Regions from separate parts of the Arthrobacter sp. T572 genome, predicted to be linked through region 2. Evidence: riboswitches for the same ligand, from Rfam matches in the RefSeq annotation. Region 2 holds a riboswitch; the other holds the start of a gene.
The links. Region 2 has a riboswitch for glycine ahead of gcvP (aminomethyl-transferring glycine dehydrogenase). Riboswitches for the same ligand answer to the same signal wherever they lie in the genome.
Positions count from the first base shown of each region.

Region 1 (11,515 bases), 3.2 Mb from region 2:
TGCCATGGATCCTGGGGGCGATCGCGGTCGGGTCCGGCGTGGCGGCACCTGTGGCCCGGCGCGTGCAGATGACGCAAATGCCGCAACTGGTGGCGCTGTTCAACGGCGTTGGTGGTGGGGCTGCTGCGCTGGTCGCCCTGCTGGAGTTGGCGCACGCCGGCGACGAGTGGGTGCGGGTGGCAATTGTCTTCACCCTCCTGGTGGGCGCGGTGTCTTTCTCGGGTTCGGCGGTGACATTCGCCAAGCTGCAGGGCCTCATGACCACGCGACCGGTCACCTTCCCCGGCTTGCCCGCGCTGATGGCCGGGGTACTGGTGGCCGCCGTGGCGGCGTCGGTGGTGGTGGTCCTGAACGGCTCACTTCCGCTGGCCCTTGTTCTGCTGGTGCTGGGTCTGGTGGCCGGTGTCCTGTTGGTTCTTCCCGTGGGTGGGGCCGATGTGCCGATCGTCATCTCCCTGCTCAACGCGTTCACCGGCCTGGCGGTGGCGGCGTCCGGCCTGGTGCTGGGCAACGTGCTCCTGGTGGTGGCGGGCACGCTGGTTGGTGCTTCCGGAACAATCCTCACCCGGGCCATGGCCGCGGCCATGGGACGCAGCGTCGCCGGGATCCTTTTTGGCGCCTTCAAGGGAGGTTCGACGGCGGGGTCCACCGCTGTCAGCGAACGGCCGGTCCGCTCGTCCAGCGCAGAAGACGTGGCGGTTCTCCTTGGCTACGCACAACGGGTGATCATCGTTCCCGGCTACGGACTGGCTGTGGCACAGGGCCAGCACACGGCCGCAGAACTTGCCCAGGCACTGGAATCGAGGGGTATCGAGGTGGACTTCGCCATCCATCCCGTGGCAGGACGCATGCCCGGCCACATGAATGTGCTGCTGGCCGAGGCCAATGTGCCCTACGAGTCGCTGAAGGAAATGGGCGACATCAACTCCGAGTTCAAGACCGCCGATGTTGCCCTGGTGGTGGGCGCGAACGATGTGGTGAACCCGGCAGCAAAGACCACGTCCGGCTCACCGATCTACGGCATGCCCATTCTGGAAGTCGCTGACGCCCGGCAGGTGGTGTTCCTGAAACGCTCCATGCGGCCGGGCTTCGCGGGGATCGAAAATGAGCTCCTGTACGAACCACAGACCACCCTGTTGTTCGGGGATGCCAAGGAATCGTTGACCAAGGTTCTGGGCGCGGTGAAGGGGTTGTAGTCTGCTCCGGTTTCCCAGTCAGTGCATGAAGCCGCTTGAATCCCGTTCGGTTTCATACTTGCCGCAGCGCCGGCATCGCCTGTAACGCTCGCCATCCTCGGTGCTTTCGATGTGCCAGTCGTGGCTGAGATTCAGTTTGCAGAGCAGCATCTTGAGCATGGCGGACTCCGTTTCAGACGCGGCGGCCGGGCTCGATGTGGCACCTCACCGCACCTCCAATTTTAGGATGCAAACTGCCCCGCGCGCAGGATCCCAGCCTGCTCCGCGCACCCTTCCCGGCCATCCGGCGTCGTTCTAAGCTGTTCCGTACGTGCGTTGCCATCCACCCAACAGGAGGTTGCCAAGTGACCGTGAAGCTCAACAAGAAGGCGTTCGACCACGCCAAACACCTGATCCGGGATGGCAAGGTAGCCAAAGACGAACGGGACGACTGGAGCGAGCACTCGCCCTCAACCAAGGACGAGAACGCGTTCCTGGACAAGCACGGCTTCGCTGACTACGGAAAGTGGTACCTCGGCGTCGACGATGAACACCCGGACAACCAGAAGGGGCACTACAAGTTTCCGATCGGCGATTTCAAGAAGATCCACCGCTGCGGAGTCATCTCGGCTGAGAGCCGGGCCGGACAATACGACTACGACGACATCCGCGACGCCCTCGGGAAGCTGCTGGAACAGATCGACGAGGAGTGAACGGCAGCAACAGGGAATGAATGCTGCGGCTCCCTCAGCGGATGCGGTCGGAGTCCAGGTCGTCGTCCAGGTTGCGGTCGGTGCGCGCGTTGGCAGCGCCTTCCTTGAGCAGGTCGCGGATTTCTGCGAGGAGAGCAGTGTCGGCCGGAAGCGGTTCTTCCTCCGGCTCCTCGGTGGCCAGGCGGTCCTTGACCATTGAATTGATCTTGTTCATGGGCGCCACAAAGATGAAGTAGACCACTGCGGCGGTGATCAGGAACGTCACCAGTGCCGTCAGCACAGCACCCAGGTTGACGAAGGTGGCCGGGTTGTCCTGCCAGATGCGGAAGCCCAGGCCATCCGCATTCACACCGCCTGCTGCGGCGATCACGGGGTTGATGATGTTGTTGGTGAATGCGGTGACCAACGCGGTGAAGGCACTGCCGATAACGACGGCGATGGCCAGCTCGATCACGTTGCCGCGGAGTATGAAGTCCTTGAAACCCTTAAACATGTCATGTCCTCTGATTGGTGCGGGGCGTATGGCTCCAGCAGAGATCAAACTACCACTGCGGGGTTTCAAGAAGGTGCAGCGGGGCGAGGGAGCGATCGGAAAATGCGGCCGGGATGTGAGCGAGCATCGGCAGTGATGGATGCCCGCTCACATCCCGGCCCACTTTTGCGGATGCCCGCTCAGATCCTTTGCACGCCCTAACCGAACAGGGCCCGGGTGTGGTCGTTGAGGAAGATGCCGCGGGGGTCGAACTCACGGCGAACCTGGAGGAACGTGTCCAGCTCCGGGTAGAGGCGTTCCAGCCGGCTCCGGGTCATGAAGTGGATCTTGCCCCAGTGTGCCCTTGGTTCGAAGTCCTGGAGCACGGCGTCGGCGTCGCGGAAGAACTGCCAGTAGTCCGTCCCGGGCTTGGTGGTGAGCGTAATGACCGTGCTGTCGCGGCCCTGGAACTGTGACATGTAGGCATCGTCGGCCTTCACCCAGCGGACTTCCACGGGGTACTTCTGGTCAGGGTGCTTGGAGCGGATCAGGTCCTGGATGGCTTCCGTGGCCGCCAGCCCGTCCTCGCTGCGGACAAAGTATTCGAGCTCGTGGAACTGCGTGGTGAAACCGCCCGGGTAGATCCGGTATGAACGGTCCAGCCGCGCGCCCTCGATAGTGGAGATGCCAGACTCGTCCTTCAGGTCCATCACGTTGTAGCGCTTGGTGTAGCTCCGGTTGGCCATATTGTGGTCCGGCGAACCGGGGAGGTCCAGGAGTTCGCAGGAGTCCTCCTCGGGGCACCACAGGAACGAGTAGTGCCGGTTGGAGTCGATGTCTTCCTGCCAAGTAGCCGCCGTCTCGGACCACGTCGGATAGGTGATTTCCTCCTGCAGGTAGTACTTGTCATCCACCTCGAGTTCGACCTCAAGGAAGATCCCCAAAGTCCCCAAGGCCACCTGGGCCGCACGGAGTTCGCGAAGCTGTCCTTCGCCGATCTCCACTATCTCGCCGTAGCCGTTGATCAGTTTCACCCAGCGCAGCTTTGACGAGAAGCTTCCAAGGTCCTTGCCGGATCCGTGGGTGCTGGTGGCCAGGGCCCCGGCGATCTGCTGCTTGTCGATGTCGCCTTGGTTGCTGAGCGCGAGGCCCTGCTCCCAGAGCGGGTCGCCGAAAGCGTTGATGGTGGTTCCGGCCAAGGCCCGGGCACGGCGATTCAAGCGGTCCGTTCCGGTGATCCCGGTGAGCTTGGACATGTCCAGCAGGACGCCACCGGTCTGCACCAGGGGAGAGGACGAATGTCCCGAGCCAGCCGCCCGCACCGGCAGGCCCTCGCGGATGGCGAACCGTACGGCGTCGAGAGTCTCCTGCTCATTCCTTGGCTGGACGGTGAAGACGGGAGTCGAGGTTTGGTTGCCGCCCCAGTTGGTCCACGGGACCTCGGTCTGGAAAGGGGCCGACGGCGTGGCTGCAGGCGGTGCCGAGGGAACGATGGGGTTCACAGTGGTCATTTCACAAAGCTCCGTTGCTTCTCTGGTTTCGCGTAGTGGGGCTTACGCGCCGTGGTTAATCATGACGTGCTTGGTCCGGGAGTAGTCATCCAGGGCGTAGAGGGAGAGGTCACGGCCGTAGCCGGAACCCTTGAACCCGCCCCAGGGAACCTCGTTCGCCAGCACCAGGTGGGCGTTGACCCATACCGTGCCGAAGTCCAACTGCTTGGGGACGCGGAGTGAAAGGCTGGAATCCTTGGTCCACACGGAGGCGGAGAGGCCGTAGGGACTCTCGTTGGCGCGGGTCACGGCTTCCTCGGTGCTGCTGAAGGATTCCACGGTGACCACAGGGCCGAAGATCTCGTGCGTCGCTATGGGCGCTCCCGCCGGAACGCCGGTGATGACGGTCGGTTCGATGAAGAAGCCGGTCCCTTCAAGAGCGGACCCACCAAGGGCGATGGTCAGTCCCGCGGAACGGGCTTCTGCCAGCGCTTCCTTGACGCGTTCGAAGTGCGGCCGGGAAATCATGGGGCCCATCTCCACCGTGTCCCCGGCATCCGGGGCACCCACCACCAGCGAACCCACCTCTTCAACCAGGTGTTGGGTGAATTCCTCGGCCACCGACTCGTGGACCAGCACACGGCAGGCTGCACCGCAGTCCTGGCCCGCGTTCCAGTACCCGGCGTTCCGGACGCCGGCAGCGGCAGCCCGGAGGTCGGCGTCGGGAAACACCACAACGGGAGCCTTGCCGCCCAGCTCAAGGTGGACGCGTTTGACGGAACGGGCCGCCGTTTCCGCAACGGCCTGGCCACTGACGACGCTGCCGGTCAGCGCCACCAGTGCGATATCGGGGTGCTCCGACAGCCGCTGGCCCACTGTCCGGCCTTGGCCGGTCACGACGTTGAGGATGCCGTCCGGGATGCGACCGGCCAGGAGTTCGACGAGCTTCAGCGTGGAGAGCGGCGTCTGTTCCGAGGGCTTCATGACGATGCTGTTGCCAGCAGCCAGGATAGGCGCGATCTTCCAGGCGGCCATGAGGAGCGGGTAGTTCCACGGGGTGATGACGCCAACCACGCCCACCGGCTCACGAAGGATCACGGAGGTGTGGTCGGTCGCGTAGTCCCCACCTGCCATGGAGGTCAGCGTCCGGGAGGCGCCGGCCATGAAACGGAAGGTATCGATGGTGCTGGTCACGTCGTCTTCGGCGACCGCCAATGGCTTGCCTGTGTTGGCGGACTCGATGACTTCAAATGCCTCGCGGTTGGCTTCGATGATGTTCGCGATGAGGTTCAGGACGTCTGCGCGCTCCTTCGGGGTGGTGGCACCCCAGGTTTTCTGGGCTTCGACGGCGGCTGCCACCGCGGCGTCCACATCGGCCGCGGTGCCCGCCTGGACAGAGGTGATGATTTCCTCGGTGGCGGGATTGACGACCTCGATCAGGTTGCCGGAAGCAGCGGCGGGAACGAAGGATCCATTCATGAAGTGCCCGGTGGGCGGAAGGACCGCGGAGACATCGGAGGTGCCTTCGGCACGGTGGACGGTGAACGTCTCGGACTGGGTGGTGGTCATGATGCTTCGCTTTCAGATGAGGTCTGGTCAGATGAGGTCAGGGGTGAGGGAGCTGGATGGAAAGGGGGCGGCTTCTGTCTTCTTGCCGAACAGGCGGGCCGCAACGTAGTAAAGCGGTGCGACGACCACCAGGCCGACGATCCAGGAGATGTCCACACCGCCCATGGCCGCAGCCAGCGGCCCGGTGTAGATGGCGGTTGCTGAGAAGGGCACCTGGATCAGGGCGCCTGCTATGTACGAACCGATGGCGACCCAATTGAACCGCCCGTACACGCCGCCGTCGCGTTTGAAGAAGTCCTCTACGCGGTATTCGCCGTGCTGCAGCAGGTAGTAGTCCACCAGGTTGATGGCGGTCCAGGGGACCAGGACGTACATCAGGAAGGACAGGAAGTTGGTGTAGAAGAGGATGAAGTTGTCGCGGGCGAACAGGGCGATGGAGACAGCAAGGATAAAGAGCACGACGGCGGCCACGCTGCGGGTTTTCGCGCGGGGAAGCCAGGTGGGCTTGAAGGTCTGTCCGATGGTCAGTGCGCAGAGGACGCCGCAGTAGAGGTTCATGGCGTTGGAGGCTGCTACGCCCAGGCAGAAGATGCCGACGATGATCAGTGTCCAGGGTTGGAGGAGGGTGCCCAGGCTGCCGACGATCTCTACGTCGCCGGCGCTCATGGACACTGCCAACGTGCCAACCAAGGCACCCAGGAGCATGGGGAAGAGCGTACCCAGTACGCAGCCTGAGTAAGAAGCCCAGAAGGCCGGGGCGGACCCCGTGCCTTGCGGCATGTAGCGGGAATAGTCTGAAACGTAGGGCGCGTAAGCCAACTGCCACAGGGCCGAGACGGAGATGGTGCCCATGAAGCCCACCCAGTTGAAGTTGCCTTGCTCCAGGAAGTTGGCTGGAAGACCATGCACAAGGAATATCCAGCCGAAAGCCAGCAGCAGCGCCAAGCCTGCCGCTACGCTCAAAATACGGGCGTAGGCGTGAATGAGCCGGTAGCCGAAGATCGTGGCGATGACGCTGACCACACCGATGATGATGATGCCCGCGTCAACGCTGATTCCCGGGCTGACGGCGGCCAACGCTTCGCCGCCGAACACCAGGTTGGCGGCGAAGAATCCCACGTACATGACCACCACGATCACCACGATCAACAGGGCGCCGAACGAACCGAACTGGCCGCGGGTCTGGATCATCTGGGCAACCCCGAGCTGGGGTCCTTGAGCAGAGTGCAGGGCCATGAAAATGCCGCCGAGCAGGTTGCCGATGATGATGCCGACGATCGCGGGGATGAAGCTCAAACCGAACACCGTGGTTGCGAGGCCGCCGGTCACGATGGTCATGATCATGATGTTGGAACCAAACCAGATGGTGAACAGGTCCCGGGCCTTGCCGTGGCGTTCGTTGAGGGGAATCGGCTGGATGGTCTTGTCCTCAAGCCGCGGAACCTCTGTTGCCTGTTTCGTGGATGACAGCGTACTCATGATGCGCTCCGGGACACCGATTCGAGTTCACGGATTTCGGAGGCCTTGCTCCGGTTGACCATCAGGGCGAGGAGGTCGAAGACCAGCGTGGCTGCGGCCACCGTGGTGATGTCTGCGTGGTCGTAGGCGGGAGCGACTTCCACCACGTCTGCTCCGACGATGTTGATGCCGTCCAAACCGCGGAGCAGGGCAAGGAGTTCGCGGGAGTGGAGCCCGCCCATCTCCGGGGTGCCGGTGCCGGGAGCGTAGGAAGGGTCCAGGACGTCGATGTCGATCGAGACATAGACAGGCGTGTCGCCAAGGCGTTCCTTGACCCGCTCGATCGCCGCCGGAACACCCATGACGTCCAGGTCCGAGCAGCGGATGATCTGGAAGCCGAACTCGTGGTCCCGGAGGAAGTCGTTGCGGTCATATACCGGTCCGCGGATACCCACATGCATCGACTTGTCCTCCACCAGCAAGCCCTCCTCGAAGGCGCGGCGGAAGATGGTGCCGTGCGTGATCGGCTGGTCGAAGTACGTGTCCCACGTGTCCAGGTGGGCGTCGAAATGCAGGAGCGCAACCGGCCCGTGGACCTTGTGCAGTGCCCGCAGCATCGGCAGGGCAATGGTGTGGTCGCCACCGATGGCTACCAAGCGCTTCGATTCGCTGATGAGGGGCAGGGCCTGCTCCTCGATTTCGCGAACGGCGCGGGTGATGTCGTAAGGGGTGCAGGCGATGTCGCCTGCATCAACGACCTGGGCTTCGTACACGGGCTCGACGTCGAGCTCGGGGTGGTAGCCGGGGCGCAGGAGACGCGATGCCTCGCGAACCGCGGCAGGGCCAAAACGGGCGCCGGGCCGGAAGGAGGTTCCGCCGTCGAACGGCACGCCGACAATGGCGATGTCGTAGTCCGGAACGCGGTCGATCTGGGGGAGTCGGGCGAAGGTGCCGAGGCCGGCGTAGCGGGGAACCTTGGTTGCGTCTACGGGGCCGATGGGCTGGTGCGTGGTCATGGCTGAATCCTTCGAGTAGCTGGGTGCTCGCCGTTGAGCGGGAAGTGCATAACTCAATTCTTGGTGACCCCGATCACTGCGGATAGCGGTACATTGACTACAAATGGTCGGGGTGTTTAGACAAACGTCTAAAGGCCCCGAAACAAGACCCAGGAGTCATCATCCATGGCCATCACCGTCGCCGAACTCGTGGCCGAGCCGCAGCTCGCTCTGACCCTCCTGGCCGGCGCCAGCGGCACCGGCAACCGCATCACGTGGGCCCACACTTCCGACCTGCCGCGATTGTGGGAGTGGGTCACCGGCGGCGAACTCATGATGACCAACGGGCTCTCGATCCCGGCGGACCCGGACGGTCAAGTGGCGCTCGCAGAGGCCTTGGTGGATGCCGGTGCCAGTGCGTTGGCGATTGGCGAGAAGATGCACGCGCCGCCGCTGACGGAGGAATTCCTGCAGGCCTGCGACCGGCTTCCCCTGCCCCTGATCAACATCCCATACCCGCTCCCGTTCATCGCCATTGCGCGGTCCGTGGCCGAGTCGTCGCTGCTTGAGGAATCGCGGCGGCTTCGGCAGACGGCCCGGGTGTACGACCTCCTCCGCACGGCCGGCGCCTCGGAGGACCACTGGCAAAGCCTGGTGCTGCGGCTCGCCACGGAGCTGGATTCGGAGCTGTTCGTGGTGGACCGCCGTTGCCTCCATCCATGGCACCCCGAGGGGCAGTCCCTGCCGGAATTCCTTGTGGAGGAATGGTCGCCGCACCCGGGCCAGGTCTCGGTTGCGGGCAAGAACTTCCAGTGGCACCGGATCCGCGGCCGGCACGTCCTCACCATGGCCATTCCCACCCACGCGAACGCGCTGCTGGTGGTGCTGCCGGGCAGCGAACCGCACCCTGACGCCGTCGTGCTCCTGCATGCCGCAACCGTGCTGGGACTGCAGCTGGCCCGGATTGTCCTCTCGCTCGAAGGCCGCCACCGGCTGGCCGGTGAGTTCCTGCTGCAGGCGCTGGATGGCCGCCTCGGGACAGCGGAAATGGAGCGGCGACTGGAGGCGTTCGAGGTCCCTCCGCAACGCTTCGTGGTCGCCTCGATGTCCGCGGACGACGCCGACAAGCTGGCAAGCGTGCACATCGAACTCTGGCGGCATGCGACATCGGCAGCTTCACTGAGGCGGAACGACCGGCTCCACGTGGTGGTCGCGGCTGACTTGGCGGACGAGTTGCTGATCCACTGTACGGGCTTGGGAACCACCATCGGTGTGAGCTCCGCATCCGCGGTGGGCGGGCTTCAACAAGCCTTGCAGGAGTCGTTGTGGGCGCTGGGTTCGGCCAAGGCGAACAAACTGGGGCTTGCCCGGTACGCCCAAGGGCCAAGCTGGCTGGGTTTGACCGGATTCGAGGAAGGAAGCGCATTGGTCCAGCGGCTCCTGGGCCCGGTTTTCGAATACGAGCAGCGCCAGGACGGTGACCTCATGGTCACGCTGAAAACCTATCTCAACTCACAACGCTCGTGGCAAAAGACGGCTTCCGCCCTCTTCACGCACCGGCAAACCATCATCTACCGGATCCGGAAAATCGGTGAGCTGACAGGCCTGGATATGGGTGAAACCTCAACGCTGGCGCAGCTCTGGCTGGCCTTGCAAATCCACGAGGCGATGCACGGTTAGGCCCTTCTTCAAACCCAGCGGGAAACGTCCGCCTTGCCATTGTCAGCGACCAGCCGCTATGGTGTGAAGCGTGTCACCGAGGTGGCGCACACGCTTTTGATCTGCGGCGGGAGAGTCCTGCCGGGTACATCCAGTCAGGCGCCGTAGGAGCAAATCCTCCCCAGGAATCTCTCAGGCCCATGTACCGCCGCGGCGAGGCAACTCTGGAAAGCAGTCCGGGCAACCGGGCTCACCGACGGTGCAAGTGGACCTTGCCAAGAACACAGTCCACGGAATCTCTCAGGTCCAATACAGAGCGGGGAGGAACCCATATTCACCATGGCGCTCAGCGGGCGCCTGAATCCTGGAGTTCCTCTTGACTGTTAAATCCTCCCCAACCGCTTTCGCGGACCGGCATATCGGCGCCCGTCGCCAGGCCGATGTTGAGACCATGCTCAAGGCCATCGGCTACGACTCCGTCGATGGCTTGGTTGACGTGGCCGTTCCCGATTCCATCCGCCAGTCATCGCCGCTCGCCCTGCAAAAGGCGCTGAGCGAGACCCAGGTCCTGGCCGAACTCCGCAAGCTCGCGGCGAAGAACAAAACCGCCGTCCAGATGATCGGCCAGGGCTACTACGACACCATCACGCCCCCGGTCATCCGCCGCAACATCCTCGAATCCCCGGCCTGGTACACCGCTTACACGCCCTACCAGCCGGAGATTTCCCAGGGCCGCCTCGAAGCGCTCCTGAACTTCCAAACCATGGTCCAGGACCTCACGGGCCTGCCCATCGCCAACGCTTCCCTCCTTGATGAAGCCACCGCAGTGGCCGAGGCCGTGCTGCTGATGCGCCGCGCCAACAAAGCTGTGAAGGACGGCAAGACCGTCCTGGATGCCGACCTCCTCCCGCAGACCATCGCGATCGTGAAGGGCCGCGCCGAGGCACTCGGCTTCGAAGTTCTCGTTGCGGACCTTTCCGCAGGACTGCCCGACGGCGACATCAACGGCGTCGTCCTCCAGCAGCCGGGCGTTTCCGGCCGGGTTTTCAACCACGCTCCCGTGATCGCGTCCGCGAAAGAACGCGGCGCGCTGGTCACTGTGGCCGCCGATTTGCTGGCTCTCACCCTCATCACGCCCCCGGGCGAGCAAGGTGCGGACATCGCCGTCGGAACCGCCCAGCGCTTCGGCGTTCCGCTGTTCTTCGGCGGCCCGCACGCCGCGTACATGGCTGTCCGCACCGGTATGGAGCGCACGCTTCCGGGCCGCATCGTCGGTGTTTCCAAGGACAACGCCGGCGTGCCCGCGTACCGCCTCGCCCTGCAGACCCGCGAGCAGCACATCCGCCGCGAGAAGGCCACGTCCAACATCTGCACGGCACAAGCCCTGCTCGCTATTGTTGCCTCGATGTACGCGGTCTACCACGGCCCTGAAGGCTTGAAGGCAATCGCCGAAACCGTCCACGGCCACGCCCGTGTGCTGGCTACCGCGCTGCAGAAGGCAGGCCGTGAACTCGTCTCCGACTCCTTCTTCGACACCCTCACCGTCCGCGTTCCCGGCAAGGCGGACAAGGTGATCGGTGCCGCCGAGGCGCGCGGCATCAACCTCCGCTACATCGATGAGGACACCGTGGGCGTTTCCGTCGATGAAACCACGACGCCGGAAGTCCTCTCCGCAGTCGCCGTCGCCTTCGGTGCCGGTCCGGTAGGGGACGCCGCCGGGTTCGAACTGTCCGCCGACGTGGTCCGCACTTCCGATTTCCTGCAGCACCCGGTGTTCAACACGCACCGTTCCGAGACGCAGCTGTTGCGCTATATCCGCAAGCTGTCCGACCGTGACCTCGCGCTGGACCGGACCATGATCCCGTTGGGTTCGTGCACCATGAAGTTGAACGCCACTGCCGAGATGGAAGCCATTTCCTGGCCGGAGTTCGCCTCGATCCACCCGTTCGCTCCGGACTCCCAGACCGAGGGTTGGCGTGAGCTG
Region 1 is NZ_JBRAZQ010000002.1:4,089,165-4,100,679, reverse strand. It holds gene ACUYMZ_RS20180 (NAD(P)(+) transhydrogenase (Re/Si-specific) subunit beta) at 1-1,196, shown strand, start outside; gene ACUYMZ_RS20175 (hypothetical protein) at 1,215-1,355, opposite strand; gene ACUYMZ_RS20170 (hypothetical protein) at 1,541-1,888, shown strand; gene mscL (large conductance mechanosensitive channel protein MscL) at 1,923-2,381, opposite strand; gene ACUYMZ_RS20160 (D-arabinono-1,4-lactone oxidase) at 2,579-3,871, opposite strand; gene ACUYMZ_RS20155 (aldehyde dehydrogenase family protein) at 3,914-5,419, opposite strand; gene ACUYMZ_RS20150 (purine-cytosine permease family protein) at 5,447-6,898, opposite strand; gene speB (agmatinase) at 6,895-7,893, opposite strand; gene ACUYMZ_RS20140 (PucR family transcriptional regulator) at 8,059-9,552, shown strand; glycine riboswitch at 9,650-9,749, shown strand; gene gcvP (aminomethyl-transferring glycine dehydrogenase) at 9,908-11,515, shown strand, end outside.
Region 1: it holds a riboswitch for glycine, as region 2 does, so the genes downstream of both, gcvP (aminomethyl-transferring glycine dehydrogenase) here and gcvP (aminomethyl-transferring glycine dehydrogenase) in region 2, are expected to answer to the same signal.

Region 2 (11,515 bases):
CTCCCAGCTGATGCAGTCGCCCAACGCGCTGCTGATCGCAGGCCTGGCCGCAGCCAGCATGGCCTTCATCCCCGGCATGCCCATCCTGCCGTTCCTCCTGGTGGGTGCGTTGCTGGTGTTTGCCTCACGCCGGGCGACCGCCCTGCAGAAGTCACGTGCCAGTGCGCAGGAGGCCGAGGACGCCGCTGTGGAAGCTGCGGAAGACCCGAACGAGAGGCTCATGGAAGAGATGCGGATCCACCCCGTGGAGATCCTGCTCGCCCCGGATCTGGTGGATATCGTCTCCGGCGCTTCCGACGACCTCCTGGCCCGGGTGCGCTCCCTCCGCCACAAGATCGCCATGGAACTGGGCCTCGTGGTCCCGCCCGTCCGGACCCGGGACGCCCTGGACCTGCCACCTTCCACCTATGCCATCCGCATCGCCGGCGTTGAGGCTGGAAGGGGAGTGGCGCCGTCGGGCAAGCTCCTGGCCCTCGGCGAATTCCTGGACGCCCTTCCCGGGAGCGCAACCGTGGAACCGGTGTTCGGCCTGAGCGGCAAGTGGGTGCCCACGGAGATGAGGCACAGTGCCGAGATGACCGGTGCCACCGTCATTGACCGTGTCTCCGTGCTGGTCACCCACTTGTCGTCAATCATCACGGCCAACGCCGCCCGGCTCCTGACCCGCGAAGACGTACGCGTCCTCACCGAAGGCGTCCGCAAGCAGAGTCCCTCCGCAGTGGAGGAACTCACGCCGGGGCTGCTCTCCCTGGCCGAAATCCAGCGTGTCCTCGAAGGCCTCCTGGAAGAACAAGTGCCCATCAACGACCTTCCCCGGATTTACGAAGCCCTGGCCCTGCGCGCCAAGGTATCAACCGACCCGGAGGCCCTGATCGAGTCGGCCCGGAACGCCTTGGGGCCTGCACTGGCGGCCAAGTACCTGGACGGAGGGGTGCTCAATGTGGTGATGATCGACCCCCTCCTGGAGCAGTCCATGTTGGAGGACATGAGACCCGCGGAAGGTGGAGCCCAGATCGTCATGGGGCAAGCCAAACTGGACGGCGTCCTGGCGTCCCTCAAAACCGCAGTGGAGGAAGCCGCGGCGGCGGGCCGCCAAGCGGTGCTGGTGTGCGCGCCTGCCTTGCGCCCCGCCGTGCGTCGCCTGGTGGCGGCCCCCGACGGCGGTGTCCCCGTCCTGTCGTATCGGGAAGTCACCTCGGCCCATTTGCGCATCGAGACCGTGGGGGTGGTGCGCTATGCCGAAGCGCTACACGCTTAAGGGGTCCTCCCTGGAAGCGATCCGGGCCAAGGCGCTGCAGCACTACGGGCCCGGTGCCCGGATTGTGGCTGCCGAAAAAGTCACCAATCCGGGAATCGTGGGACTGTTCGCGGCCAACCGGATCGAGGCCACAGTGGAAGTCAGCGACAAGCCTGCAGGGCAGGCTGCGGCGGAGGTCCCCGGGGCGCCTGCCATGACGGTCAAGGCTGCCCAGCACCCACGCGACCCCGGTTCTGCCCATGACCTGGACGGCACCGCCATTGCAGCGCTGCTGGAACGGGCCGACGCCGAGGAGCTTCACCTGCACCGGGCCAGGCCCTCCGCCGGCGCTGCGGCTGCCCCCGTGTCGACGGCCTCGCCGGATTTCGCCGGGCTGCTGGAACAACTGGGCAAGGAACTGGAACGGACATCCGCGCCGCCGGCCGAGCCCCCGCCGGCCCTGCCCCCGGCGGTGCCGCCGGCCTCGGTGGTGACGCTGCCGCCGTCGAGCGCTGCGTTTGCCAAGGTGCCCGAACTCCTGGCCGGCGACGGCGATCTGGTCCTGCTCCTGGGCCTGGGTGACGACGCCCTGGACGTTGCGCTGCAGATGTCACAGGCCGCAGGCGGCGCCGACGTGAGGACGGCAGGGGAGCTCACCGCGTTCGGCCACCTCCACGTGGACGGACGGCACAGCGCGACGGCGGCACGCGCACAGGCCGTTCTGACCGGCCATACCGTTGTGGTTGCTTACGGGCTGGGGATTGCCGAGGATGCGCCCGGCCAGGCGTCACGCATTGCACTGCTGGCGCCCGATCAGGTGTGGGTCGTGGCCGACGCCCGGATGAAGGCAGAGGACACCGCAGGGTGGTCGGGCGCGTTGCGCGCCGGCCTGGCCGGTGAGTCAATCGCCGTCGACGCGCTCGCGGTCATTGGAGCCGCGCAGACCGGCACGCCCGAAACCGTCAACGAACTCGGCCTTCCGGTGGGATGGGTCGATGGCAGGCCCGCAGCAGCAGCCACGCTGGGAAAGGTACATTGAGAGCATGTTGGTACTGACGCGCAAGCCGGGCGAGAAAATCATGATCGGCGACGACATTGTCATCACCGTCATGGAGGGCCGGGGTGATGGCGTGCGCATCGGCATCGAGGCGCCCCGGGGTGTTTCCATCCAGCGCAGCGAGGTGGTGGAGGCGATCGCGGCCGCCAACCTCGCCGCAGCCCAGGCGGGACCCGACGCCGAACAGCTCCTGGCCGGCCTCCAACCCCCAGCCGCCCGCAAGGACGTCCCGTCAGGCAGGCCCGAGGAAATCGCGCAGTGACGGAAGAGATGCCGCGCTAACCGCCGCAAGCGCCCGGCCAACATTGGCCTGCACGGCAAGGTCCGCGAGTTCGTCCGGGCCGGGAGCCCCGGGCGGCGGCCCGGCCTGAAGGGCTGCCGCATTATCCGAGGCCGCGTTGTCGATCTTTGCCTGTAATTCCGCCATGCCCTGCAGATGCTCGCCCAAAAGTCCCGGCCACGGTCCAGGCGGCGCTGCAGATACCAGGCCGGGCAAAGTGGTGTGGTGGGGAGCCTTCCATTCGGCCGACAAAGAGGCGGCCTCCACGCCGCGGGCAAGGGACTCGAAACGGAGGTTTTCCAGAACCTTTTCAAGTTCGGTGGCAGTGAAATTCAACCGGTGCCAGTTGCCTGCCCGGAGATGCAGGAGCTGTGTTTCCAGGAGAAAAAGCAGGAAATCCAGTTGCCTTCGCTCACGCCACAGCGTTGCCGACAGTTCGTCCGCCCCCACGGTTCCCCAATCATTTATTGCAAAGCCTGAATGACGATTTAGCAGGCTTTTTGGTTTCTTGTGTCGAGCGTACACGCAGAGTCGTTTTCAGGTGATATGTTCACTGAACACGTACCTGGACGAAGTCCTGAAACGTCGCCGTGATTGGTCTCCCGGCGCCGGTGGAACAGCTGTTCAGGGTCCGTTGCAACTCAATAATCCGGTCTCATGGGGGGACTTACATTTGAATCGCGAACAGCGCAACGAGCTGGTGTTGCAGCACCTTCCGCTCGTTGGTTACCTGGTCTCTGACCTTTGCGCGCGTGCGTCACATTTATCGCGCGACGATTTTGCTTCCGTGGGGTCGTTGGCCCTTATTGCGTCCGCTGATTCTTTTGATCCGGATCTCGGTGTTCCTTTTGGTGCCTTTGCGCGCCGTCGGATCATCGGTGCCTTTGCTGACGAGATGCGGGCCAGCGACTGGGCCACCCGTTCGGCCCGGAAGCGCATCAAGGAAACCATGGCCGTCCAGGAAACCCTCACCGGCGTGCTGGGGCGTACTCCCACGGTGCCGGAGTTGGCCTCTGCCTTGGGCGTGGAACGCAGCCATGTGGAAGCTGCCCTGGCCGATGCCGCCCGGACGCTCAGTTCGCTGGACGAGGTGGTGGCAGATACCGTGGCCTCCGGCGCTCCGTCCCCTGAACACTCTGTCCTCGCGGACGAGCGCATCAAGTATCTGCGGGCCGCCGTCGACTCCCTTCCGGAGAAGATGCGCTTCGTGATCCAGGAGATCTACCTTGCCGGCCGTTCCGTGAAGGACCTTGCCGAGGAACTCGGTTCGACCCACGCCGCAGTGTCGCAGCAGCGGGCCGAGGGCATCCGCCTCATGCGCGACGGCCTGGCAGCCCATTACGCGGACAACCCCGACCAGCCCTTTGAACCTGAATCCCGAATCACCGCCCGGCGACGCAATGACTACTTGGCTGCGCTGGCCACGGCGACCACCGGAGGGATCACCCGGGGCCTGGGCCTTGGGTCCTCGCTCAATCAAGCCGTCTAGCAGCAGGCAGCCGGAAGCCCGGGCCGTGGGATGGCCCGGGCTTCCTGCTGCGACTGCCTGGACGCGCCGTTAGTGCGCCTTGGGCACCCTGCGGAGTACGACGGCGGCAAGCACTGCCGCTCCAGCCATCAGTACCAGCCCGATCGCCGCCGTGATGTGGACGCCGGATTCGAAGGCGACCCGGGCGGCCAAGGTGAGGGCATCAGACAAGGGTGCAGGGAGAGCCGCGGCTGCATCCACGGCTCCGGCCAGTGTCTCCCCGGAGTTTCCGGCGGCTTGGCTGGACAGGCCTTCGGGCAGGACGAGGTTGTGCTGGTAAGACGCCGTCAGGATGGAACCGAGCACTGCGGTGCCCAGCAGGGATCCGAGTTCATAGCCCGTTTCGGAGATGGCGGATGCGGCTCCGGATTTGTCGGCCGGGACGGAGGACAGGATCAGGTCATTGGAGATTGTTTCCGCTGCTCCCACGCCAACGGCAAGGATGGTCAGGGCGGACAGCAGGAACACCGGCCCGTGTCCGTGGTCTCCCACCACAACCACCAGGTAGCCCACGGCACTGAAACTCAGGCCGGCGGCGACCACGAATCCAGGCCTGATCCGTTTGACCAGCGGCACCACCAACAGTCCGGCAACAATCGTGGCGAGCAGGGCCGGAATCATGGCGATGCCCGCTTCCATGGGGGACTGCCCCTCCACCAACTGCAGGTGCTGGGCGAAGAAGTAGATGAACCCGGTCATGGAGAACAGTGACAGGACGTTGGCCACGATCGCCGTGCTGAACACCTTGTTGCCGAAGAGGCGGACATCCAGCATGGGGTTCTCCAACAGGCGCTGCCTCCGGACGAACACTGTGCCCATGACCAGGCCAAACACCATGAATGCCAGGGCGGTCGCCCCGAAGCCATGGACGGCGGATTCCTTGATGCCATAGACGAACGGCGCCATGGTCAGGATGGACAGCGCAATGCTGGGCACGTCCACCCGGCCGGGATTGGCGTCCTTGGACTCGGGGATGAGCGTGGTGCCGAGAGCGAGCAAGGGAAGCAGCAGGAAGGTCGCCACGAGGAACACGGCACCCCACCAGAAGTGCTCCACCAGCCAGCCACCAAAGATGGGGCCCAGCGCAGCGCCTCCGGAGAAGCCGGCGGCCCACACCGCGATGGCGAGCCTGCGACGGTTGGGATCCGTGAAGATGTTCCGGATCAAGGAGAGGGTGGAGGGCATCAGCATGGCGCCGAAGACGCCCAGGGCGGCGCGGCCGGCAATCAGCCACTCGGCGGACGGCGCGAACGCTGTAGCAGCCGACACCGCCGCGAAGCCCGTGCTGCCGATCATGAGCAGCCGCCGTCGTCCGACCCTGTCGCCGAGGTTGCCCATGGAGACCAACAGGGCGGCCAGGACCAGCGGGTAGGAGTCCACGATCCAGAGCAACTGGACACCGCCAACTTCCAGGGACCGGGCGATTTCCGGAAGAGCAAAGGTGAGGGCGGTGTTGTCGACGGCGACCAGCAGCACCGGGACCATCAGCAGGGCCAGTGCTGCCCAGTCGCGCCACGGTGCCCGGTCCTGCGCGGACTGCTGGCGGACAGGGGTTGCTGGGGTCGAAGACTGGGTGAACATGGCAATAACTGTACCGTCTGGACGGTATAGTTTCAACTTCGGAATGCCCACAGCAATAGGGGATGATGGAACCCATGCCACGAAAACCAGTAGCCAAGGACTCGGTCCTGGATGCCTTCGAAGCCCTCCTGATCGAGGTCGGCGAACGGGCCGCCACGCTCGACGCCGTAGCCAAGCGCGCCGGTGTCTCCAAGGGCGGGCTGCTCTACCACTTTCCTAACAAGGAGGCGCTGATCGCGGCGCTGTTGGAACGCCTCGACAACCTCGCGCAGGAAGACATTGAACAGATGAAAGCTGCTCCCGATGGAGCGGCTGCCTACTTCATCCGCTCTTCGTTGTGGGCGGGGACGCCCATGGACCGGGCCTTCGTGGCGGCGACCCGGTTGGCGGAGGTCGCCCATGAGGAAACACGACGGCGGTTCGCCGGTATCCAGCAACAGTGGCTGGATGTCCTGGCTGAGGATGTGGGGCCCGACGTGGCCAAGGCTGTCAGCTACATGGGGGATGGGCTGTACTTTAACGCGATGTTCGAGGGCGGCCAGGAGACGGGCGACGGCAGGCGGGAGGCCGACGTCGGGATTCTCCTGAAGGTGCTGGAGCGCCTGCGGGCATAGGCCGCCTGCACCATTTGCGGCGGCGCCCGCCGCGTAGGACAATTAAGCCTTGTGGCGCGCCTTCCCAGCGCCCACAGACAACTGAACAAGCCTTTGATCTGCGGCGGGAGAGTCCTGCAGTACGTGATGCAGGCGCCGTAGGAGCAAACCCTCCCCAGGAATCTCTCAGGCCCATGCACCGCCGCGGCGAGGCAACTCTGGAAAGCAGCAGGCAGGAACGCGTCACCACCGGCGCGGGCCTACCGTGCTCACCGACGGTGCAAGCGATCGTTGTGCAGACAACGCGCGGAAACTCTCAGGTCCAATACAGAGCGGGGAGGAACCCGAGTAGCTGCGGCGTACCCACGCGCCGCCCAAGTATTGGAGTTCCTTCGTGACGGTTAGTTCTGCCTCCACCACCTTCGTTGACCGGCATATCGGTGCCCGCCGCCAGGCCGACGTTGAAACCATGCTGAAGTCCGTCGGATACGACTCCGTCGATTCGCTCGTTGACACCGCGGTTCCCAACGACATCCGCCAGGACGTGGCGCTGACCCTCCAGAACGCCCTTTCCGAGGTTGAGGTCCTGGCGGAACTCCGCAAGCTGGCCGCAAAGAACAAGACGGCCGTACAGATGATCGGCCAGGGCTACTACGACACCATTACCCCGCCGGTGATCCGCCGCAATATCCTCGAGTCCCCTGCCTGGTACACCGCTTACACCCCGTACCAGCCCGAGATCTCCCAGGGCCGTCTTGAGGCACTTCTGAACTTCCAGACCATGGTCCAGGACCTTGTTGGCCTGCCGATCGCCAACGCGTCCTTGTTGGATGAAGCCACCGCCGTGGCCGAAGCCGTCCTCATGATGCGCAGGGCCAACAAGAACAAGGCTGCCCAGGATGGCAAGACCGTCCTGGACGCCGACTGCCTGCCGCAGACCATCGCGATCGTGAAGGGCCGTGCCGAGGCCCTCGGTTTCGAGGTTGAGGTCGCTGATCTTTCCCTCGGCCTCCCGGAAGGTGCCATCAACGGCGTCGTCCTCCAGCAGCCGGGCGTTTCCGGCCGAGTCTTCGACCACTCCGCCGTGATCGCCGCGGCGAAAGAGCGGGGCGCGTTGGTCACCGTCGCAGCCGATCTTCTCTCGCTCACCCTCATCACTCCTCCCGGCGAGCAGGGCGCCGATATCGCCGTGGGTTCCGCCCAGCGACTGGGCGTGCCGCTGTTCTTCGGCGGCCCGCACGCCGCCTACATGGCCGTCCAGAAGGGCTTGGAGCGTTCCATGCCGGGCCGTCTGGTGGGCGTTTCCAAGGACGACGCCGGTGTCCCCGCCTACCGCCTGGCGCTGCAGACCCGTGAGCAGCACATCCGCCGCGAGAAGGCCACGTCCAACATCTGTACCGCGCAGGCATTGCTCGCGATCGTCGCTTCGATGTACGCGGTCTACCACGGTCCCGAGGGACTGAAGGCAATCGCCGAGACGGCGCACCAGCACGCCCGCACCCTTGCCGCCTCCCTGAGGGCCGCCGGCGTCGAGGTCCTGCACGGTTCGTTCTTCGACACCATCACGGTCCGCGTACCGGGCCGCAGCGCCGAGCTCGTCGCTGCCGCAGAGGCCAGCGGCATCAACCTGCGCGGCGTCGACGCGGACACTGTGGGTATCTCGGTTGATGAAACCACTACAGCCGACATCGTCGGCGGTGTCCTTGAAGTGTTCGGCGCCCCGGTACTGGAATCCGTGGAGGGTTTCGCGCTCGAAGCTTCCGTTGAGCGCTCCAGCGATTACCTGCAGCACCCGGTGTTCAACACGCACCGTTCCGAGACCCAGCTCCTGCGCTACATCCGCAAGCTCTCCGACCGCGACCTCGCGCTGGACCGGACCATGATCCCGCTCGGTTCGTGCACCATGAAGCTCAACGCCACCGCTGAGATGGAAGCCATTTCCTGGCCCGAGTTCGCCTCGATCCACCCGTTCGCCCCGGACTCCCAGACCGCTGGCTGGCGCGAGTTGATCACAGACCTCGAAGCCCAGCTCACCGAGATCACGGGTTACGACCAGGTCTCCATCCAGCCGAACGCCGGCTCGCAGGGTGAGCTCGCGGGCCTCCTCGCGATCCGTGGCTACCACCACTCCCGGGGTGACCAGCAGCGCAACGTCTGCCTGATCCCGGCTTCGGCCCACGGCACCAACGCCGCCTCGGCTGTGCTCGCCGGCATGAAGGTCGTTGTTGTCGCTACCGCATCTGACGGCACCATCGACCACGCTGACCTCAAGGCGAAGATCGAAGCCAACCGCGACGTTCTCTCGGCGATCATGATCACCTACCCGTCCACCCACGGTGTTTACGACGCCGACGTTCGCGAGGTTTGCGACGCCGTCCACGAGGCCGGAGGACAGGTCTACATCGACGGCGCCAACCTCAACGCACTCGTTGGCCTGGCACAGCCGGGCAAGTTCGGCGGCGACGTGTCCCACCTGAACCTGCACAAGACCTTCTGCATCCCGCACGGCGGCGGCGGACCCGGCGTTGGCCCGGTTGCTGCCAAGGCACACCTCGCGCCGTTCATGCCGGGGGATGCTGCCTCCTGGACCGAAGGTAACGATGTCCCGATCTCGGCGTCGCGCTTCGGCTCGGCCGGTGTGCTCCCGATTTCCTGGGCGTACGTTAAGCTCATGGGGGGCCAGGGCCTCACTGAAGCAACCAAGTCCGCACTGCTGGCGGCGAACTACATCGCAGCACGCCTCAACGATTACTTCCCGGTCCTCTACACCGGCGAAGCCGGCCTGGTGGCCCACGAGTGCATCCTGGACCTGCGCGAACTGACGGCCAAGACCGGCGTTACCGCGGAAGATGTGGCCAAGCGCCTCATCGATTTCGGTTTCCACGCGCCCACGCTGGCCTTCCCGGTTGCCGGCACCCTCATGGTGGAGCCCACGGAGTCCGAGGACCTCGTGGAGATCGACCGCTTCATCGAAGCCATGATCACCATCCGCAAGGAAATCGACCAGGTGGCCCACGGCGACTTCTCCGTGCAGGATTCCCCGCTTCGCCGCGCACCCCACACGGCAGCCGCCGTCGTAAGTTCCGATTGGGACCGCGCGTACCCGCGTGAGCAGGCCGCCTTCCCCGTCCACCACCTGAAGCAGGACAAGTATTTCCCGCCGGTGGGACGCATCGACGGTGCAGCGGGCGACCGCAACCTGGTGTGCTCCTGCCCGCCAATCGAAGCGTTCGAGAACTAAGGGAAATGGCAATGACTGAGAAGCACACAGCCCTCTACGAGGAGCACAAGAAGCTCGGCGCGTCTTTCACGGACTTCGGTGGGTGGCAGATGCCGCTTAAGTACACCTCCGAGCTGGCTGAACACCACGCCGTCCGGAAGTCCGCCGGCCTGTTCGACCTCTCCCACATGGGCGAAGTTTGGGTCACCGGACCGCAGGCAGCGGAGTTTTTGGATTACGCCTTGGTGGGCAAGATCTCCGCCATGGCCGACGGAAAAGCCAAGTACTCCCTGATCTGCCAGGAAGACGGCGGGATCATCGACGACCTGATTGTGTACCGTCGTGGTGCCGATAAATTCCTGGTGGTGCCGAACGCCGGCAATGCCTTTGTGGTCGCATCTGAACTGCTGCAGCGCGCCGCGGGCTTTGATGTCGTGGTCGAGGATGCTTCATCGTCGACGTCGTTGATCGCCGTTCAGGGGCCGCTTGCGGAAGCGATCCTGCTGCGCCTGGTTCCGGCCGAGCAGCACCCGCTGGTCACGGAACTGAAGTACTACGCCGCAGTCGAGGTGACTTTCCTGGTGGCCGGCTCCGGACAGGACCTGCTGCTGGCACGCACCGGCTACACCGGCGAAGACGGCTTCGAGATCTTCGTCCCCAACGAATCCGCCGCCGCGCTGTGGCAGGCGATTTCGGCTGTTGCGGAGGATGGTGAACTGGTTCCGGCAGGCCTTGCATCGCGCGACTCCCTGCGCCTCGAGGCCGGCATGCCCCTGTACGGCAACGAGCTCTCCCGCGAAGGTAATCCGTTCGCTGCCGGACTTGGGCCCGTTGTGGCGCTGTCCAAGGAAGGCGACTTTGTTGGCAAGGAAGCACTCGCTGCCTTAAAGGCCTCCGGCGCGGGTTCCTCTACTGGTCGCAAGCTCGTGGGCCTCAAGGGCCTGGGTCGACGTGCCGGCCGCTCGCACTACCCCGTAGTGAAGGACGGAGCCGTTGTTGGCGAAGTGACCTCCGGCCAGCCGAGCCCGACGCTCGGGTACCCTGTGGTCCTCGCTTATGTGGACGTTGCTTTGGCCGAGCCCGGGACTGCTGTGGATGTAGACCTTCGCGGGAAGCCCGAGCCGTTCGAAGTAGTCGCACTGCCTTTCTACAAGCGCCAAAAGTAGTTAGGCAGGCCCGAGCCTGTCATAGTTTTTGATCAACCACAGTTAGGAAACAGAATGCCCAAAGTAGCGCCTGAACTTCAGTACTCCGACGAACACGAGTGGGTCCTGCGTGGGGAGGGAAACTCGGTGTCTGTTGGCATCTCCGAGGTTGCCACCGACGCGCTGGGTGACATCGTGTACGTCGACCTGCCCGAGGTCGGTTCCACCGTGACTGCAGGCGAGACGTGTGGCGAGGTTGAGTCCACCAAGTCCGTCTCGGACTTGTACTCGCCCGTCACCGGTGAGGTCACGGAGATCAACGACGCCGTTGTGTCCGACCCCGCACTCATCAACAACGACCCCTACGGCCAGGGATGGCTGTTCAAGGTCGCTGCCGAGTCTGACGGCCCGCTGCTGTCGGCAGAGGAATACGCCTCCAAGAACGGCGGAGACCTGGGTTAAGCCGCCCGTTCCGAAGGGCACCACCGTCGCTGGCAGGCGTAGCGTGGACTTGTAGTAACTCAATAAAATTGCGACGCCGGATTGCCGCCTTTGGGGGCCATCCGGCGTCGTACTTCGGTCGTCTTCCGCCACAAGCGGTAGCGGCCATCCGGCAGGACCATCTGCCGGACCGTTTTCAAGCTGTATAAAAGGGATCCCGGCTATGGCTGTTGGTGTTTTCGATCTGTTCTCCGTGGGCATTGGCCCGTCGAGCTCGCATACTGTGGGGCCGATGCGTGCCGGGGCGGTGTTCGCCGGCGAGTTGAAGGACGAGGGGGTTCTCGGCTCGGTGGCTTCGTTGCGGGTTGATTTGTATGGTTCGTTGGCGGCGACCGGGCGTGGCCACGGAACCATGACAGCAACGTTGCTGGGT
Region 2 is NZ_JBRAZQ010000002.1:938,968-950,482, forward strand. It holds gene ACUYMZ_RS05610 (flagellar biosynthesis protein FlhA) at 1-1,258, shown strand, start outside; gene ACUYMZ_RS05615 (hypothetical protein) at 1,236-2,276, shown strand; gene csrA (carbon storage regulator CsrA) at 2,281-2,556, shown strand; gene ACUYMZ_RS05625 (flagellar protein FlgN) at 2,527-3,024, opposite strand; gene ACUYMZ_RS05630 (sigma-70 family RNA polymerase sigma factor) at 3,248-4,063, shown strand; gene ACUYMZ_RS05635 (MFS transporter) at 4,133-5,683, opposite strand; gene ACUYMZ_RS05640 (TetR/AcrR family transcriptional regulator) at 5,758-6,297, shown strand; glycine riboswitch at 6,392-6,488, shown strand; gene gcvP (aminomethyl-transferring glycine dehydrogenase) at 6,671-9,517, shown strand; gene gcvT (glycine cleavage system aminomethyltransferase GcvT) at 9,529-10,662, shown strand; gene gcvH (glycine cleavage system protein GcvH) at 10,717-11,103, shown strand; gene ACUYMZ_RS05660 (L-serine ammonia-lyase) at 11,306-11,515, shown strand, end outside.